DNA from 3 places in the Kitasatospora sp. NPDC127067 genome. Region 1 is predicted to be linked to each of the others. Evidence: predicted binding sites of a transcription regulator. Region 1 holds the regulator's gene; each other region holds the start of a gene.
What was found. The regulator HrcA, encoded in region 1, represses chaperone genes, less so after heat shock. The targets are predictions, from matches to a motif close to TTNGCACTCNGNNNNNCNGAGTGCNAA.
Positions count from the first base shown of each region.

Region 2: groES (co-chaperone GroES) is a predicted target of HrcA. The motif match lies at 4,237-4,263, and genes of this name have one in related genera.
Region 3: ACFWJ4_RS04930 (FmdB family zinc ribbon protein) is a predicted target of HrcA. The motif match lies at 4,493-4,519, and genes of this name have one in related genera.

Region 1 is NZ_JBHXEM010000021.1:15,535-21,986, forward strand. Features, by position in the region: gene ACFWJ4_RS11860 (Uma2 family endonuclease) at 1-450, shown strand, start outside; gene ACFWJ4_RS11865 (DUF3097 domain-containing protein) at 441-1,274, opposite strand; gene ACFWJ4_RS11870 (hypothetical protein) at 1,306-1,890, opposite strand; gene htpX (zinc metalloprotease HtpX) at 1,923-2,843, opposite strand; gene hrcA (heat-inducible transcriptional repressor HrcA) at 3,133-4,167, shown strand; gene dnaJ (molecular chaperone DnaJ) at 4,244-5,383, shown strand; gene ACFWJ4_RS11890 (16S rRNA (uracil(1498)-N(3))-methyltransferase) at 5,459-6,208, shown strand; gene ACFWJ4_RS11895 (PDZ domain-containing protein) at 6,364-6,452, shown strand, end outside.
Region 2 is NZ_JBHXEM010000004.1:15,150-21,601, reverse strand. Features, by position in the region: gene rimI (ribosomal protein S18-alanine N-acetyltransferase) at 1-5, shown strand, start outside; gene tsaD (tRNA (adenosine(37)-N6)-threonylcarbamoyltransferase complex transferase subunit TsaD) at 1-1,089, shown strand, start outside; gene ACFWJ4_RS02670 (hypothetical protein) at 1,086-1,346, shown strand; gene ACFWJ4_RS02665 (polysaccharide deacetylase family protein) at 1,385-2,335, shown strand; gene ACFWJ4_RS02660 (class I SAM-dependent methyltransferase) at 2,357-3,541, opposite strand; gene ACFWJ4_RS02655 (hypothetical protein) at 3,583-3,912, opposite strand; gene groES (co-chaperone GroES) at 4,404-4,709, shown strand; gene groL (chaperonin GroEL) at 4,826-6,451, shown strand.
Region 3 is NZ_JBHXEM010000007.1:34,398-40,849, forward strand. Features, by position in the region: gene ACFWJ4_RS04900 (carbon-nitrogen hydrolase family protein) at 1-248, opposite strand, end outside; gene ACFWJ4_RS04905 (phosphatase PAP2 family protein) at 342-1,190, opposite strand; gene ACFWJ4_RS04910 (RNA polymerase sigma factor RpoD/SigA) at 1,615-2,586, shown strand; gene ACFWJ4_RS04915 (hypothetical protein) at 2,764-2,985, shown strand; gene mscL (large conductance mechanosensitive channel protein MscL) at 3,021-3,440, opposite strand; gene ACFWJ4_RS04925 (hypothetical protein) at 3,471-3,755, opposite strand; gene ACFWJ4_RS04930 (FmdB family zinc ribbon protein) at 4,164-4,481, opposite strand; gene ACFWJ4_RS04935 (MFS transporter) at 4,608-5,981, opposite strand; gene ACFWJ4_RS04940 (potassium/proton antiporter) at 6,386-6,452, opposite strand, start outside.

The DNA of each region.
Region 1 (6,452 bases):
GACATGGTCCACAACCTCATCATCCGGGCCATCCAGCACCAGACGCCGTACACCCGGTGGAATGCACTGACCACGCAGGATGTGGCCTTTCCCCGCGAGGCCAGTGAGCCGCAGCCGGACCTGGTCGTGTTTGAGCGGGGGGCTGCGGAGGAGAGCGGTCGGCTGTTGCCCGCGCTTGCGGTCACCCTGGCGGTCGAGGTGGTTTCGAAGACCAGCGTGCTTCGCGACTACCGGACCAAGCGGGAGCTCTATGCAGAGGGCCAGATTCCCGCATATCTGATTGTCGACCCGATCAAGGGTGTCTGTGTGCTGCTCACCGAGCCGAGTCGAGCGGCGGCCTCCGGGCTGCCGGACTACGCGGTTGAGCGGACCGCGAAGTTCGGCGAGTCGATTCCGCTGGATCTGCTCGACATCACGCTGGACACCTCGGAGTTCCGGACCTACTCCTGACCCGGCAGGGCCGTGAAGTCGATCAACTCCTCCACCCGGCCCAGCAGTTCGGGCTCCAGGTCCTTGTAGCTGTTCACCTTCGACAGGATGTGCTTCCAGGCCGCCGGGGTGTCCACCGGCCAGCCGAGGCGGCGGCAGGTGCCCTCCTTCCAGTCCTCGCCCCGCGGGACGGCGGGCCAGCCGGGGATGCCCACGCTGGAGGGCTTCACGGCCTGCCAGATGTCGATGTAGGGGTGGCCGACGACCAGCACCGAGTCGCCGGTGACCTGGGCGGCGATGCGGTGCTCCTTGGTCCCCGGCAGCAGGTGGTCGACCAGGACGCCGAGGCGGCGGCCGGGGCCGGGGGCGAAGTCGGCGACGATCGCGGGCAGGTCGTCGATGCCGCGCAGGTACTCGACGACGACGCCCTCGATCCGCAGGTCGTCGCCCCAGACCCGCTCGACCAGCTCGGCGTCGTGCCGGCCCTCGACGTAGATCCGGGACTCGCGGGCGACCCGGGCGCGGGCGTTCGGGACGGCGACGGAGCCGGAGGCGGTGCGGCCCGGCGTCCGGGCGGGAGCCGGGCCGGCCGGGCGGACCAGGGTGACCGCCCGGCCCTCCAGCAGGAAGCCGCGCGGCACCAGCGGGAACACCCGGTGCTTGCCGAACCGGTCCTCCAGGGTGACGGTGAACCCCTCGGCGGTCTTCTCGCAGCGCACCACCGCCCCGCAGAAGCCGGTCGCCGCCTCCTCGACCACCAGGTCCCGCTCGGCGGGTACCTCCGGGGCGGGCTGCTGGTTCTTCCACGGCGGGGTCAGGTCGGGTCCGTACTGGCGGCTGCGCATACGGGTGATCATAGGGACGGCGGACGGTGTGTCAGAGGCCCGGCGCGCCCCAGACCGGGAACCAGCGGCTCAGGTCCTTCTCCAGCCGCAGGTCGTTCCCCAGCATCGCGTTGACCTGCAGTTCCAGCGGGCTGTTGCGCTTCTCCCCGCCGCCGGGCATCGGGGCGAAGGGGTAGAACGTGCCGCGCTTGTAGAGGTAGACCAGGGCCAGCGACCGCCCCTGCGGATCGCGGAAGCCGACCAGCGAGCAGAGCAGCTGCGGCCCGAAGCCGTTCGCCTCCAGCTCGCTGTTGACCGCGTGCAGGTCGTTGACCAGCTCCGGCAGTTCCTCGGGCCGGTGCCGGGCGAGCAGCCAGGAGTAGCCGTAGTCGTCCTTGGAGGCCTCCACCGGGACGCCGCCGCGCTCGGTGTCGGCGTCCAGCAGGGCCCGGACCTGCTGCTCGACCTGGACGAAGGCCGCGCCCTCGACGGCCGCGAAGCAGACCGAGCCGAGCCCGGTGGGGGTGAACCCGGCCCCGGCCTCCAGGGTGAGCGCGGCGGACGGCACGCCGAACAGCTGGTCGAGGTCGGGCTTGACGGGCTTGGTGCGGCCGAACAGGGTGTCCAGGATTCCCACGGCGGTCCTTTCGCGTCAGGGGCTCGGCGGGTTCAGTGGCCGAGCTGCTCGGAGATCCTCGCCAGCTGCTCCAGCCGCTTCTCCAGGCTGGGGTGGGTGGAGAACAGCTGCGAGGCGGCCTCCCGGGCGCTCAGCGCGGGGGCGAAGTAGAAGGCGTTGTACGGCTGCGCCTGGCGCAGGTCCTTGCTGGGGATGGCCGCGATCTGCCCGGTCACCTTGGTGAGCGCCGAGGCCAGGGCGCTGGGCCGGCCGGTGAGCTGGGCGGCGGCCCGGTCGGCGGCCAGTTCTCGGTAGCGGGAGAGCAGCCGGGTGAGCAGGAAGCTGATCGCGTAGACGACGATCGACACCAGCGGGATGATCAGCGCCAGGATGGCGGCGTTCTGGTCGTTGTTGTTGCGCCCGCCGCCCATGAACCCGCCGTACACGGCGATCCGGGTCATCGCCCCGGCGAGGACGCCGAGGAACCCGGCGATCGTCATCACCGCGACGTCCCGGTGGGCGACGTGCGACAGCTCGTGCGCGAGGACTCCCTCCAGCTCCTCCGGTTCGAGCCGGCGCAGCAGTCCGGTGGTCACGCAGATCACCGCGTTCTGCGGGTTGCGGCCGGTGGCGAAGGCGTTCGGCATGTCGTTGTCGGCGACCGCCACCCGAGGTTTGGGCATGTCGGCCAGGGCGCAGAGCCGGTCGACGGTGCCGTGGAGTTGGGGGAACTGTTCCGGGGACACCTGGCGGGCGCCCATCGCCCGTTCGGTGATCTTGTCGCTGAACCAGAACTGGGCCACGAACAGCCCGCCGGAGATCAGGACGATCAGTGGCCAGGCGCCGCGCAGCAGCGCGATCAGCAGGCCGGTGAAACCGACGTACAGCAACCCGATCACGAACATCGTCGCGACCATGCGGCCGGTCAGGCCGCGGTCGGGCGCGAAACGGGTGTGCTGGCCCGAGCTCGACATCGCTTGCTCCTCCGTTCGCCGTCGCTTTCGATGCTGCCACCCGGACGGCCTCCCGGCACCACCCCGGTGCCGGGAGGATCGAACCGCCGGGGCCCCGCGGGCCGTGTCCGGAACTGCGGGGAGGATCACGCCCCTCGGGCCGTTCCTGCCGTAGGACCCGGGCCTTACACTGGCAGGTACGGTTCTGGCACTCGTACGTTCAGAGTGCCAAGACCGGGGGCCTCTCGGAGCGGCCCGCAGCAGCGAGGGACACAGTCGGACAACGTGCGAAGACGGAGGTGCGTGCCCCATGGCCGGTGAGGTCCGCCAGCTGGACGAACGCAAGCTCGCCGTACTCCGCGCGATCGTGCAGGACTACGTGGGCACCGAGGAGCCGGTCGGCTCCAAGGCCCTGGTGGAACGGCACAACCTCGGGGTCTCGCCGGCGACCGTCCGCAACGACATGGCGGCGCTGGAGGAGGAGGGCTACATCCACCAGCCGCACACCAGTGCCGGCCGCATCCCGACCGACAAGGGGTACCGCCTCTTCGTCGACAAGCTCGCCGAGATCAAGCCGATGAGCGCCCCCGAGCGCCGGGCCATCCGGCACTTCCTGGACGGCGCGGTCGACCTGGACGACGTGGTCGCCCGCACCGTGCGGCTGCTCGCCCAGCTGACCCGGCAGGTCGCGGTGGTGCAGTACCCCTCGCTGACGCGCTCCACCGTCCGGCACATCGAGCTGGTGGCGCTGGCCCCGGCCAAGGTGATGCTGGTACTGATCACCAACACCGGCCGGGTCGAGCAGCGGATGGTCGACTGCCCGGGCTCGGTCGGCGAGACGGTGCTGGCGGACCTGCGGGCCCGGATCAACGCGAGAGCCGCCGGCCGGCGCCTCCCGGAGGTCCCGGGGCTGCTGGAGGAGCTGCCGGCGCTGTTCGAGCAGGCCGACCGGCCGACGGTCAGCACGGTCCTGGCGACCCTGTTCGAGACGCTCGCCGAGCAGAACGAGGAGCGGATCATGCTGGCCGGCACGGCCAACCTGACCCGCTTCGGGCACGACTTCCCGCTCACCATCCAGCCGGTGCTGGAGGCCCTGGAGGAGCAGGTCATCCTGCTCCGCCTCCTGGGTGAGACCGCGGACGCCGCGATGACGGTCCGGATCGGGCGGGAGAACGCCTATGAAGGGCTGAATTCCACCTCGATCGTTTCGGTCGGCTACGGTTCGGGCGACGAGAGCGTGGCGAAACTGGGTGTGATCGGTCCGACCCGGATGGACTACCCCGGCACAATGGGGGCGGTGCGAGCGGTGGCACGGTACGTGGGCCAGATCCTGGCAGAGTCCTAGCAAGAGCCACCGTTAAAATTTTTAACGGTGGCGTCCAGTCGCAGCACTACTACAGGCGGAACAAGCGGAGCATTTGGTGGCCACGGACTACTACGCGGTACTCGGCGTCCGACGGGATGCGGGGCAGGACGAGATCAAGAAGGCGTTCCGGCGCCTGGCACGCGAACTGCACCCGGACGTCAACCCGGACCCGAAGACGCAGGAGCGGTTCAAGGAGATCAACGCCGCCTACGAGGTGCTCTCCGACCCGCAGAAGCGTCAGGTCTACGACCTCGGCGGGGACCCGCTGTCCCCGGGCGGCGGCGGTGCCGGCGGCTTCGGTGCCGGCGCGGCGGGCTTCGGCTTCTCCGACATCATGGACGCCTTCTTCGGCGCCGCGGCCGGCCAGCGCGGCCCGCGCTCGCGCACCCGCCGCGGCCAGGACGCCATGATCCGGCTGGAGATCACCCTGGAGGAGGCCGCGTTCGGCACCACCAAGGAACTCCAGGTCGACACCGCCGTCACCTGCACCACCTGCAGCGGCGAGGGCGCGGCCCCCGGCACCTCGGCGCAGACCTGTGACATGTGCCGGGGCAAGGGCGAGGTCTCCCAGGTCACCCGGTCCTTCCTGGGCCAGGTCATGACCTCCCGCCCCTGCCCGCAGTGCCAGGGCTTCGGCACCGTCGTGCCGACCCCGTGCCCGGAGTGCGCCGGCGACGGCCGCGTGCGCGCCCGCCGCACCCTGACCGTCAAGATCCCGGCCGGGGTCGACAACGGCACCCGGATCCAGCTGGCCGGCGAGGGCGAGGTCGGCCCCGGCGGCGGCCCGGCCGGCGACCTGTACGTCGAGATCGCCGAGACCACCCACGCCATCTTCCAGCGGCGCGGGGACGACCTGCACTGCACCGTCACCATCCCGATGACGGCGGCCTCGCTCGGCACCCGGGTGCCGCTGCAGACCCTGGACGGCCTGGAGGAGGTCGACATCCGGCCCGGCACCCAGTCCGGCCAGTCGATCCCGCTGCACGGCCGGGGCATCACCCACCTGCGCGGCGGCGGCCGGGGCGACCTGATAGTGCACGTCGAGGTGAAGACGCCCACCAAGCTCGACGCCGAGCAGGAGGAGCTGCTGCGCCGCCTCGCGGTGCTGCGCGGCGAGGAGCAGCCGTCCGGCCAGTTCGCGCCGGGCCAGCAGGGCCTGTTCTCCCGCCTGAAGGACGCCTTCAACGGCCGGTAGTCGTCCGCGGAGGGGTGCCGGGGGATCCCGGCACCCCTTCCGTGTTCCCGTCCCACTCCTGGAGGTTCCCCCGTCATGACCGCGCCCGTCTTCGTCGTCGAGACCGAGCGGATCGCCGCCGCCGTGCCCGGGGCCGTGGTGCGCCTGGACGGCCCGGAGGGGCGGCACGCGGCCGCGGTGAAGCGGCTGGAGCCGGGCGAGGCGGTCACCCTGGCCGACGGGCTGGGACTCGGGGTGGACGGCACGGTCGCCGAGGTGCTCGGCAAGGACGCGATCGACGTGACGGTCGCCGCCGTGCGCCGGGAGCCGGAGCCCGCGCCGCGGATCGTGGTCGTCCAGGCGCTGCCCAAGGGCGACCGCGGCGAGCTGGCCGTGGAGACGATGACCGAGGTCGGCGTGGACGTGGTGGTCCCGTGGTCCGCCTCGCGCTGCATCACCCAGTGGAAGGGCGAGCGCGGCGCCAAGGCGCTCGCCAAGTGGCGGGCCACCGCCCGGGAGGCGGGCAAGCAGTCCCGCCGGCTGCGCTTCCCCGAGGTCCGCGAGCCGATGACCACCCGGCAGCTGGCGCCGGTGCTGGCGCGGGCCGCGTTCGCCGCCGTGCTGCACGAGGAGGGCGCCGAGCCGCTGGCGCACGCCGGGCTGCCGGAGGGCGGGGACATCGTGCTGGTGGTCGGCCCCGAGGGCGGGGTCTCCCCGGAGGAGCTGGCCGCCTTCGCCGAGGCGGGCGCCAAGCCGTACCGGCTGGGCTCCTCGGTGCTGCGCACCTCGACCGCCGGGGTGGCCGCCGGCGCGCTGCTGCTCGGGCGCACCGGCCGCTGGTCGTGACGGCGGCCGTGACAGCTGCCGTGATGGCGGCCGTGCAGGCGGCCGGGGCGGCCTGCGGGGCGGTTCCCGGGAGGGCCTAACAGCCCTCCGCGGGCGGCGCCGGAAGTCTGGGAAAAACGGCGCGGATCGTACGCGCACCTGCTTAGGCTGGCCGGGTGACGGACTCCCTGAGCACCTCCTCGAACAGCTCGGCGGGCGCCTACCTGCGCCATCCCCACCTGCACGGCGACCTGGTCGCCTTCGT
Region 2 (6,452 bases), on a different contig from region 1:
GCTGACGAACCGCTCGTCCTCGGCATCGAGACCTCCTGCGACGAGACCGGCGTCGGCATCGTGCGCGGCACCACGCTGCTGGCCGACGCGGTCGCCTCCAGCGTCAACGACCACGCCCGCTTCGGCGGCGTCGTCCCGGAGATCGCCAGCCGCGCGCACCTGGAGGCGATGGTCCCGACCATCCAGCGCGCCCTGGACACCGCCGGGATCAAGGCGAGCGACCTGGACGGCATCGCCGTCACCGCGGGCCCCGGCCTGGCCGGGGCGCTGCTGGTCGGCGTCAGCGCCGCGAAGGCGTACGCCTGGGCGCTGGACAAGCCGCTGTACGGGGTCAACCACCTCGCCTCGCACATCTGCGTCGACCAGCTGGAGCACGGCCGGCTGCCCTCGCCGACGATGGCCCTGCTGGTCTCCGGCGGGCACTCCTCGCTGCTGCTCAGCGAGGACATCACCAGCGACGTCCGCCCGCTCGGCGCGACCATCGACGACGCGGCCGGCGAGGCCTTCGACAAGGTCGCCCGGGTGCTCGGCCTCGGCTTCCCCGGCGGCCCGATCGTCGACCGCACGGCCCGCGAGGGGGACCCGAAGGCGATCGCCTTCCCGCGCGGCCTGACCGGCAAGAACGACCCGGAGTACGACTTCTCCTTCTCCGGCCTGAAGACCGCCGTCGCCCGCTGGGTGGAGGCCAGGCGCCGGGCCGGCGAGGAGGTGCCGATCGCCGACGTGGCGGCGTCCTTCCAGGAGGCGGTCACCGACGTGCTCACCCGCAAGGCCGTCAAGGCGTGCAAGGACAGTGGCGTCGACCACCTGATGATCGGCGGCGGCGTGGCGGCCAACTCGCGGCTGCGCGAGATGGCCCAGCAGCGCTGCGACCGGGCCGGCATCCGGCTGCGGGTGCCCCGGCCGGGCCTGTGCACCGACAACGGCGCGATGGTCGCGGCGCTCGGCGCCGAGATGGTGTGGCGCGACCGCACGCCGTCCGCCTTCGACCTGTCCGCCGACTCCTCGCTGCCGGTGACCGAGGTCCACGTGCCCCACACCGACGTCCACGGCCAGGCCTACGAGGCCCTCGGCGGTGGCGCGGCATGACCGTCGCCGCGATGTGGGAGGCCCGGGCCGCCGACGGGCGCGGGCCCGAACTCGCCGCCTGGGCACGGGAGTCGGCGCTGCCCCGGCTCCGCGGCTCGGCCGGGCTGGAGCGCCTCGAACTGCTCACCGCCCCGGGCGGGCGGGTGCTGCTGATCACCTGGTGGAACGGCGAGCCGGTGCCCGTCGCCGACCCGCCGGCCGAGCTGCTCGGCCGCCCGGTGCACCGCTGGTCCTTCACCAGCGAGCACGTGGAGTAGCCCCGTACCGGGAACCGCAGGACCGGCCGTTACCGTGCATGGCTGAGAGAATGCTGGACGGGAACCGGGAGCGCGCAGCGGTGATCAGGAACGGGCGGAGCAGGACCAGGACGTACGCGGCGGGGGCGGTGGCCCTGGTGGCCCTCGCCACCGGGTGCGGCGACAACGGGGGCGGCGGCAGCGCCGCCCCCGCCGCCGCGACCACGCCGGCCGCGCCCCGGCCCTCCGGCGCCGCGCCGACCGCGGCCGCGACCACCGCCGCCGCGGCCGGCGCCCCGGCGGGAGCGGGCGCGGCGGCCTGGGCCAAGTGGAACCTCACCCCGCTCGCCCCCGCCCCGGCGCCGCCCGCCGACAAGCCGATAAAGCTCGAACGGACCGGCCCCGTCCCGGTGTTCAGCGACGTGAAGACGAGCGACAAGGTCGTCTTCATCACCATCGACGACGGGGCCGAGAAGGACCCGAAGTTCGTCGAGATGCTCACCGACCTCAAGGTGCCGATATCGATGTTCCTGACCCGGGACATCGTCAAGAACGACTACGGCTACTTCAAGCCGCTCCAGGCCCTGGGCAACCACGTCCAGAACCACACCGTGGACCACCCGGTGATGAGCAGGATCCCGGCGGAGAAGCAGAAGTCCGAGATCTGCGACGCGCAGTCCGCGCTCACCCAGCAGTACGGCGCCGCCCCGCTGCTGTTCCGCCCGCCGTTCGGCGACGGCGCCAACACCCCGACGCTCAACACCTCCGTCCAGCAGTGCGGCCCGCGCGCGATGGTGCTCTGGCGCGAGTCGATGCAGATCCACGACATGCAGTACCAGGCGGGGGACAAGCAGCTGAAGGCCGGCGACATAATCCTGGCGCACTTCCGCGGCCCCAAGGAGCTCAAGGGCGCCACGATGACCCAGATGTTCGGCGACCTGCTGGCCCGGATACAGGAGCAGGGCTTCTCGGTGGCGCGGCTGGAGGACTACATCCAGCCACCCGCGTGACCGACGCCGCGGGACGACCCCCTAGGACGCCGCGACCGGCTGTCCCAGCATCATCAGCGGCCCGTTGTCGGTGCGGCTGAGGATCACCGTGACGCTGTTCGGCCCGGAGGGCTTGAGCTGGCGGCGCAGCTCCTCCGGGGTGATCGCCATCCCGCGCTTCTTGATCACCACCGTGCCGACCGCCCGCTCGCGCAGCAGCGCCTTCAGCTTCTTGATGTGGAACGGCAGCACGTCGGTGAGCTCGAAGGCGTGCGCGTACGGGGTGGCGACCAGCTCGTCCGAGGTCAGGTAGGCGATCTTCGGGTCGATCAGCCGGCCGCCCACCTGCCCGGCCACCTCGGCCACCAGGTGGGCCCGGATCACCGCGCCGTCCGGCTCGTACAGGTACCGCCCGACCGGGCCGGCCGGCGGGTCGGGCAGGTCGCCGCCGGTCAGGCTGGCGCCCTGCGGCAGCAGGGTGGCGCGGTGCGGGCTCGCGGCCCTGGTGCCGAACCAGAGCACCGCCTCCTTGACGTCGCCGTGGTCGGAGACCCACTCGGCCTCGGCGTCCCGCGGCACGGCCTCGTGCGGGATGCCCGGCGCGACCTTCAGTGCGCCGATCGGGGTCCGCCGGCCGGCCTCGATCGCCCAGGAGAGCGGCGGGGCGTACGCCTCCGGGTCGAACACCCGGCCGCGCGAGGTGCGCCGGGCCGGGTCGGTGAACACCGCGTCGTAGCCGGTGACGTCCACCTCGGCGACGTCCGCGCAGCGCACCTCGACCAGCTCGGACAGGCCCAGGGCGGCGGCGTTGGCCGCGGTGGCGGCGCAGGCCGCCGGGTCCTTGTCGACGGCCAGCACCTCGATGCCCGCCCGGGCCAGCGCCAGCACGTCACCGCCGATGCCGCAGCACAGGTCCGCCAGCCGTCGGACGCCCAGCGCGGCGAACCGCTGCGCCCGCCACTCGGCCACGCTGCGCCGGGTGGACTGCTCGACCCCGTTGGGCGTGAAGTACATCAGGTCGGCGTCCGCCCCGAACTTCGCCCGCGCCCGCTGCCGCAGCCGTGCCTGCCCGAAGGCCGCCGACACCAGCTCCGCCGGATGCTCCCGGCGCAGGCGGGTCGCCAGCGCCAGCTCCTCCTCGGGGGTGAACTCGCGCAGTTCGGCGAGCAGGGCCTGGCCCTCGGGCGTCAGCAGCGGCTGGAGGTTCTCGGTGTCCACGGGGGCCATTCTCGCCGCTCGGCCGGTCGGTCACCGCAGCGGTGCGGCGGTCACCGGCCGATGACGGGGATGCCGGAGGCGAGCCAGCCCACGAGCACGCCCAGCGGTGCCGCGGCCACCGCGGCGTACGGCGTGATCCGGTAGCCGAGCCGCCGGGTGCCCCGGAAGGTCAGGGTCAGCAGCACGAGCAGGACCACGACGCCGAAGACGTCCAGGGCCACCGTCCCGGGGCCGTACAGGGCGAGCAGCTTCAGCACGTTGAGCACGAGCGATCCGAGGAACACCGCGACGGCGGTCACCGCGAGCACCACCGCGGCGAGCACCAGGTCCGCCGCCCAGTGGATCCGCGGCGGCGCGGACGGGGCGGCCGCTCGGCTCACCGGAGCGCCCCCGGGACGAGCGGCGGCGCGGGCGGGGCGTCCTTCGCGCCGGAGGGGCCGACGCGTACCGGGGTGTCCGTCATGGCAGGAGTCTGCCCGAGGGAGCGCCGTCCGTACATGGGTACGGGAATCCGGACGCCCGCTCGACTTCCGGTGGGCGGGGCGGCGGGTCCGTCGGCGGGCCGGCCGACGGGTGCGACGGGCCCGGGTACAGGGGCCGGACGCACCGGGATCGAGGTCACGGCAGGAGTCCGCAGGGGCCGGGCCGGGGCGCACACGAGTGCGGCTGCTCGTCCGCGGAACCGGGGGCCCCAGGGCGCGTCGTTGGCACTCTGGTTGACTGAGTGCTAACACGGCCCTATGGTCGTCCTTGGCACTCTCCACCGGGAGAGTGCTAACGCGACGACGTGTGTCTGACCCCCGCGACGGCAGGCCCGCAGGATCGCCCTACCCGTTAGAAAACCCCGTAATCTCCGAAGGGGAGCTCGGACGTGACCACCAGCAGCAAGGTTGCCATCAAGCCGCTCGAGGACCGCATTGTGGTCCAGCCGCTCGACGCCGAGACCACCACGGCCTCCGGCCTGGTTATCCCGGACACCGCCAAGGAGAAGCCCCAGGAGGGCGTCGTCCTGGCTGTCGGCCCGGGCCGCTTCGAGGACGGCCAGCGTCTGCCGCTCGACGTCGCCGTGGGTGACATCGTCCTGTACTCGAAGTACGGCGGCACCGAGGTGAAGTACCAGGGCGAGGAGTACCTGGTGCTCTCCGCCCGCGACGTCCTCGCGATCATCGAGAAGTAAGACGTTCCGACCCGCCCCGGATCCGTGTCCCAAGTGACAGGGGCCCGGGGCGTGGTTGTTGGTTCACGTAGTTCGGCGGCCGGTGGGCCGGCCGCAGCCCCGAGGGAATAGGGAACATGGCGAAGATCCTGCAGTTCGACGAGGACGCCCGCCGCTCGCTGGAGCGCGGTGTCAACAAGCTGGCCGACACCGTCAAGGTGACCATCGGCCCCAAGGGCCGCAACGTCGTCATCGACAAGAAGTTCGGCGCCCCGACCATCACCAACGACGGTGTCACCATCGCCCGCGAGGTCGAGCTGGACGACCCGTACGAGAACCTTGGCGCGCAGCTCGTCAAGGAGGTCGCCACCAAGACCAACGACGTCGCGGGTGACGGCACCACCACCGCCACCGTGCTGGCCCAGGCCCTGGTCAACGAGGGTCTGCGCAACGTCGCCGCCGGTGCCGGCCCGGCCGCCCTGAAGAAGGGCATCGACAAGGCCGTCGCCGCCGTCTCCGAGCACCTGCTCTCGATCGCCCGCGAGATCGAGGGCAAGGACGACGTCGCCGCCGTCGCGTCGCTCTCCGCCCAGGACACCCAGGTCGGCGAGCTGATCGCCGAGGCGATCGACAAGGTCGGCAAGGACGGTGTCATCACCGTCGAGGAGTCGAACACCTTCGGCGTGGAGCTGGACTTCACCGAGGGCATGCAGTTCGACAAGGGCTACCTGTCGCCGTACTTCGTCACCGACGCGGAGCGGCAGGAGGCGGTCCTGGAGGACCCGTACATCCTGATCAACCAGGGCAAGATCTCCTCCATCCAGGAGCTGCTGCCGCTGCTGGAGAAGATCCTCCAGGGCGGTGCCTCCAAGCCGCTGCTGATCATCGCCGAGGACGTCGACGGCGAGGCGCTGTCGACCCTGGTGGTCAACAAGATCCGCGGCACCTTCAACGCCGTCGCCGTCAAGGCCCCGGGCTTCGGCGACCGCCGCAAGGCGATCCTCGGCGACCTGGCCGTCCTGACCGGCGGCACGGTCATCTCCGAGGAGGTCGGCCTCAAGCTCGACCAGGTCGGCCTGGACGTGCTGGGCACCGCCCGCCGCGTGACCATCACCAAGGACGAGACCACCGTCGTCGACGGCGCCGGTGACTCCGAGGCCGTGGCCGGCCGCGTCGCCCAGATCAAGGGCGAGATCGCCGCGACCGACTCCGACTGGGACCGCGAGAAGCTGCAGGAGCGCCTGGCCAAGCTGGCCGGCGGCGTCTGCGTCATCAAGGTCGGCGCCGCCACCGAGGTGGAGCTGAAGGAGCGCAAGCACCGCCTGGAGGACGCCATCTCGGCGACCCGTGCCGCGGTCGAGGAGGGCATCGTCGCCGGCGGTGGCGCCTCCCTGGTCCACGCCGCCAAGGTGCTGGACGGTGGCCTGGGCCTGTCGGGCGACGAGGCGACCGGTGTCGCGGTCGTCCGCAAGGCGCTGCACGAGCCGCTGCGCTGGATCGCCCAGAACGCCGGCCTGGAGGGCTACGTCATCACCTCCAAGGTCTCCGAGCTGGAGGCCGGCCAGGGCTACAACGCCGCCACCGGTGAGTACGGCGACCTGGTGAAGGCCGGCGTCATCGACCCGGTCAAGGTCACCCGCTCCGCCCTGGAGAACGCCGCCTCGATCGCCTCCCTGCTTCTCACCACCGAGACCCTCGTGGTGGAGAAGAAGGAGGAGGAGGCCGACAACGGTCACGGCCACGGCCACGGCCACTCGCACTGAG
Region 3 (6,452 bases), on a different contig from region 1:
GGCTGGACGGCGTACTTGACGGGGTCGGCGCTGATCAGCTCGGGCTCGTACCCGGAGAGGACCTTCTCCGCGAAGAGCACCAGCCGGGCGCCGGCCCGGGCGGCCTCGCGGACCAGTTCGGCGGCCTGGGCGACGTTGGCGGGTATGTCACCGGCCACGGCCTGGGCCTGGACGGTGGCGATCCGCAGCGGGCGCTCGGGGTAACCGGCGGGCGCGGCGGGGGAGATGGGGGCGGTGGTGTCGGGCATGGCCGCCACGCTAGCGCGGTGGCCGGCGGTGGCCGGCGGTGGCCGGCGGTGGCCGGGAGTGGGCCGTGGGGCGGGCCGTGGGGTGACGCGGCCTCAGCGGACGGTCTCGTCGGCCCGGCCGGACGGGTCGCCCGGGACCTCCTCCGGCAGGCCGTGCGGCCCGTCCTCGTCCAGCGGGGCGACCGTGCGCGAGGAGCGCCCGCCCGACACGACGACCCGCTGGACCCGGTCCCTGGTGCGCCAGTTGACCCGCCGTACGTCGCGGGCCAGGGCGCCGGGGCGCCAGACCTGGATCACGGCGGTCACGGTGCCCAGCACGATGCCGGCGGCCAGCCAGCCGGCCAGGACGTCGCTGGGCCAGTGCACCCCGAGCGCGATCCGGGTCCAGCCGATGGTCAGCACCGTGGCCGCCGCCACCAGGCAGGCGGCGGTGCGGCCGCGCCGGCGGACCCGGTACCAGAGCAGGCCGACCAGGACGGCGCAGGTGATCGCCGAGGCCATGGCGTGTCCGGAGGGGAAGGCCGGGCCGTCGGCGTGCGAGACCGGATCGGTGAAGGAGGGGCGGCTGCGGCCGAAGGTCAGCTTCAGCGCCCACTGGGCGCCCCAGCCGACCAGGGCCTGGGCGGCCACCCAGCCGGCCAGCACCCGTGCGCCGATCAACCAGAGCCATCCGGCGGCGATTCCGAGCAGCGTCCGCATCGTGACGGTGCCGCCGATGTCCGAGAGCGTCTGCACGGAGGCGGTCCACACCCGGTGTTCCCGGGCGTAGGTGTGCAGTTCGCCGATCCACTCCTGGTCGAAGCGGACCAGCGGGTGCCACTGGCCGGTCACCGGAGCGGCCAGCAGGCCGAACAGCGCGGCACAGCCCAGCGCGAGCGCGGTGTCCCGAAGGAGACTGCGGTTACGCGCAGTGAGGCGGTTCGTGCCGTTGGTCAGGTGCATGACTGACACCTTCCCAGTGTCCCGTGCCGGGCAAGGGCCGGAGTGATAGCGATTCGGCATCGTTTGTGAGGAGGACCTGCGTGTGCCGGGGTGCGTGCGGAGGCGGAAAGCGGGGAACGCGGGGAACGCCGGCGGCCGTTCGCGGGTTCAACGGGTGGGCGGCGGCAGCGTGTCGGTCGAGTCAAGACATCGCTCCCGGAGCGGCCGGCCGATGGCACGGGACGCGCCCGACCGGTCACTCGGCGTTCGAGGCCGGGGTGAAAACCGGCAGGATACTGCATCGCCGGGAAGAATCTGAGTGACTTGGGAATGTTGTCCGGATTCTGTTCGTTGGATCGTTACGTGTGTGCCTCCAGGGGCCCGCACTTCTTGCCCTCACGAGGCAGGCAGGCAGACCTCGGCAATACCAGCAAAGGGAGCAAGCATGGCCACCCGTGCCGTCGTTCGCGACAGGGCCGACCGGAGTCGCGCGGCCCGCCCGACCAACCTTGAGGCCGACCGCGACCTGGTCGGCATGTACCTCGACGAGATCGCCAGGACACCCCTGCTCGATGCCGCCGAGGAGGTCGAGCTCTCGCTGCGGATCGAGGCCGGCGTGTACGCCCAGCACCTGATGGACGAGGGCGGACTCCCCGACGGCGTCACGCGCGAGGAGCTGGAGACGATAGCCGCCGACGCCGAGCGCGCCAAGGACGTCTTCATCCGGTCCAACCTCCGGCTCGTGGTCGCCGTCGCCCGTCGCTACCCGCGCAGCGGCCTGCCGCTGCTGGACCTCATCCAGGAGGGCAACGCGGGCCTGGTGCGCGCCGTCGAGAAGTTCGACTACGCCAAGGGCTTCAAGTTCTCCACGTACGCGACGTGGTGGATCCGGCAGGCGATCACCCGGTCCATCGCCGACCAGTCCCGCACCATCCGGCTGCCCGTGCACCTGGTGGAGGAGCTCGGGCGGATCCGGCGGGTGCAGCGGGAGAAGTCCAAGGAGCTGGGCCGTGAGCCGGAGCCGGCCGAGATCGCGGCCGAGCTGGACACCACCGAGGCCCGGATCAAGGACGTGCTGGACTGGGCGCGCGACCCGGTCAGCCTCAACATGTCGGTCGACGACGAGGGCGAGACCCAGTTCGGTGACCTCGTCGAGGACACCGGGGCCACGTCCCCCGAGGACGCCGTGATGGTCATGCTCCGCCGCGAGGAACTGGACGACCTGATCGGGCGGTTGGACGACCGCACCGCCTCGATCATCCGTTCCCGCTACGGGATGGAGGACGGCCGCGAGCGCACCCTCACCGAGGTGGGCAAGCAGCACGGCCTCACCCGCGAGCGGATCCGCCAGATCGAGAAGCACGCGCTGGCCGAGCTGAAGAAGATCGCCGACCACGCGGGCTTCGAAGCCGCCTGACAGGCCACCCGGGCAGTCTCGCTCGGCAGGCCTCCCGCGGTCCGTCCGACGGACCGGCCGGGCCCACTGGCCGAGCCCTCATCCGGGCCCTGGCGCGGAGCGTTCCGCACCGGGGCCCGAGGCGTGCCGCGGGGCTCTTAGGCTGGAGGGGAGGGACGAGTGGACGGAGTGGACGGCGTGAGCGAGCAGGGGCAGGAAGAGGGCCAGGAGCAGGCCCGGGCGCAGGAGCCCCGGGAGGCTGCGGCCGCCAAGGCCCGGCTGGTCTTCCGGGACCCGTTGGACCAGCAGTCCAGCGACGACACCGATGCGGGCTGGGGTGCCCGCCCCGGGGCGGGGGAGGGTGGTGGACGGGGGCTGGACTGGTACCTGAGCCAGCGCCCGCCGCACCACGGGGGCTGAGGAACGGGGACCGGGCGCCGACCGGCACCCGTCGGTCAGCGCAGCGGCGCGACCAGCGCGTCGCGGATCTCGGTCAGCAGGGTGACCTCCTTGGCTTCGAGGTCCGCCGCCTTCTCGGCGAGGGTCTTGCGGTGGGCCGCCAGCCTGTTCATGGGCACGATCAGAACGAAGTAGACGACCGCCGCGGTGATCAGGAACTGGATCGCGGCGCTGAGCACCGAACCCCACAGGATGAGGATTCCGGACGTGACCTCGCCGGTCGGGCTCACCTCGCAGGGCCCCTTGAGGCAGGAACTGTAGGACGCGAGGTCCTTCGTCCCGAAGACGCCGACGAGTGGATTGATCACGCCCTTGACGAAGGTGTTGACGATGTTGGTGAAAGCCGCGCCGATGACCACGGCCACGGCGAGGTCGATGACATTTCCACGCAGCAGGAATTCCTTGAAGCCCTTCATGCCGCCTCGAACGACGAAGTCGCCCCGCGGTTACGGGTGATCTTCCGCAGCCCCGGATTGACAACCCGTCCGGCCCAGCGCGCCCCCCTGGGGCGGCGGCAGACCGGCCCGCGCGGGCCCCAGCGCCAGCGCCGCCGCCACCGCGAGCAGCACCAGGACGGGCACCCCGGCCCGCCGTCGCACCGCACTGCGCCAGCGGTGCCACCCGCCGCACCCGCGCCGGATCGGCGGGAAGCCCGGCAGCTCCTGCCGGGGCGGCACGGCGGGCGCGGGCAGCGGGAGCGGCAGGGGCAGGGAGAAGTTCGCGGTCGTCATCGACGCACCTCCGGAGTGTCGGCGGCCCGGCCCCTCGCGGACCGGATGCCCACACGATGAGCGTTTCCGGCGAACTCGGACAGCCTTTTCCCCAGGCCTGTGGACAACTGGGCCCTGTGGACAACTTCGTTCACCCGCACGAGTTGCTCCGGCCCGTCCGGGGTGACGGAAAGCCCATGGGGCCGCAGCGGGGAAAGAGGGGAAAGAGGGGAAAGAGGGGAAAGAGGGGAAAGAGGGGAAAGAGGGGAAAGAGGGGAAAGAGGGGAAAGAGGGGAAAGCGGGAAAGAGGGGAGGCCGACGGCCGGAGTCGGCGGACGCGGAAAGGCCCGCCGTCCCCGCGTGGAAGCGGGGCCGACGGGCCTCTCCGAGGTCTGCGGGCCGTCCCGGGCCGATGGCCCGGCGCCGAGGTCAGCTCGCGGCGGGAGCCGGGCTGGACGACGACGAGGAGCCGGAGCTCGACGACGAGGACGAAGCCGAGGAGGACGTGGACGTGGCGGACGACGTCGAGGGGGTCGACGACGACCCGGCGCCCACCGTGCTGCTGGAGGACGAGCGGCTGTCGGTCCGGTAGAAGCCGGAGCCCTTGAACACGACGCCCACGGCCGAGAAGACCTTGCGGAGTCGTCCCTGGCAGTCGGGGCACGTGGTCAGCGCCTCGTCGGTGAACTTCTGCACCGCCTCCAGGCCGTTGCCGCACTCGGTGCACTGGTACTGGTACGTGGGCACTTGTCTTCCTCCTGGCACTCTCGCCTGATGAGTGCTAACGATGGTCAATGATGCGGCATTCCGCGGGATCAGTCCAGCGACTCCGGTGTGAGATGGGCCGGGCCCGGCCGCCGGACCGCCTCCCGCTCAGCCCTTGGCCGCGCCCACCAGCCGCCCGGCACCGCCGTGCTCCGCCGGGACGTCGCCCGAACCCCGGGCCGGAGCGGTGCCCGCGACGGCCGTCCCGGGTCCCGGTGCCACCAGCAGGTGCCGCAGCGAGAGCAGCACGATCAGCCCCAGTCCGGCCCCGGCCACCGGCACCAGGAACCCGGTCGAGGGCCCGTGCCCGTCGATCAGCCGGCCCGCCGCCATCGAGCCGACGGCCAGCCCCAGCCCGATGGCGCCGGTCAGCCAGGTGAAGGCCTCCGTCTTGGCCCCGTCCGCGACCAGCGTCTCGACCAGGGTGTAGCCGCTGATCAGGGTCGGCGCGATGGCCAGCCCGCAGACCAGCCCGGCGACGGTCAGCGCGACCAGGTTGGGCATCGCCCACAGCACCGAGCAGCCCAGTACCAGCAGCGTGTAGCTGATCAGCATCCGCTGCTGCACCGGCCGCCGCCAGGCGATCACGCCGTACAGCACGCCGGCCAGCATCGAGCCGCCGGCGAAGATCCCGTACACGGTGCCGCCGGCGTCGTGCTGTCCGACCGAGTCGGCGAAGGCGTTCACCGACACCTGCATGCCGCCGAACACCGCGCCGACCCCGAGGAAGGTCCCGGCCAGCAGGCGGACGCCGGGGGAGGCGAGCGCCGAGGCGCGCTTGGTGCCGGGCTGCGGCACGATCCGGGCCGGGGCGGTGCGCCGCTGGGCGGCGAAGGCCAGGCCGCCGACGAGGGTCAGCGCGGCCTCGGCGACCAGGGCGGTGGCCGGGTTGGCGAGGGCGGCGATGCCGGAGGCCAGGATCGGGCCGATCACGAAGGTGAACTCGTCCGTCACGGACTCGAAGGCGAAGGCGGTGCTCACCCGGGCCGCGGAGGCGTCGGAGGCGCCGTCCGCCGTGAACGTGGCCACCCAGCGGGCCCGGACCATCGCGCCGACCTGCGGAACGCTCGCACCGGCCGGGACGGCGGCCAGGAAGAGGCTCCAGGCGGGCGCGTGACCGAGCGCGAGCGCGATCAGCGCGCCGACCGCGGCCGCGTGCACCAGGACGGTCGGGACGAGCACCGCGGCCTGGCCGTAGCGGTCCGCGAGCCGCCCGGTCTGCGGCCCGACCAGGGCCTGGGCGACGGCGGCGACCGCGGTGACCGTACCGGCGGTGCCGTACGAGCCGTGGGTCCGGGTGACGAGCAGCAGGATGCCCATGCTGAGCATCGCGTACGGCAGCCGCGCGACCAGGGCGGGGGACAGGAACGTCCAGGCCCCGGGCGTGCGCAGCAGCTCGCCGTACCCGACGCGGGCGGGGGCCGGAGCTGCGGGGGTGGCCGCGTGGTCCGCGGCGGTGTCGACCGTTCGGCGCGCCGTCACGGTCGGTCCTTCCTGCTGCCTGGTAGCGCGGCAGGGCATGGTGTGGCCCCGACGGCGCCGAGAGTCGTCCTCTCGCGCGTCGACCGGGGTAGATACCGGGCCGGTCCGGCGTGGTGGCCGGGAGCCGGACCGCGGCCGCCGAGCGGTCGCGCCAACTCTGCGTCAGGCAGAAATTGGGGGTGGTCTAGCGATGGTTATACGGATGATCGAACCATCGTATCAGTTACGCGCGTAGATACCCTCTGCCGACCCCGGCCCCTCCGGCCCGCCCCAGCCGTGACGGGCCGGAGGGGCCCGGGAGGGCCGAGGAGGGCAGGGAGGGCCGGAGCGGCCGGAGCGGCCGTGGCGAGCCGGAGCAGCCGGTTTCGAGCAGTGAAGGGGCCGAGCCGAGCCGGCCCCCGCGCTCACCGCCCGTTCAGCCACCCCGCGAGCTTGCCGCCCTTGTCCACGGCCCGCAGCCGCCGCTCCGCC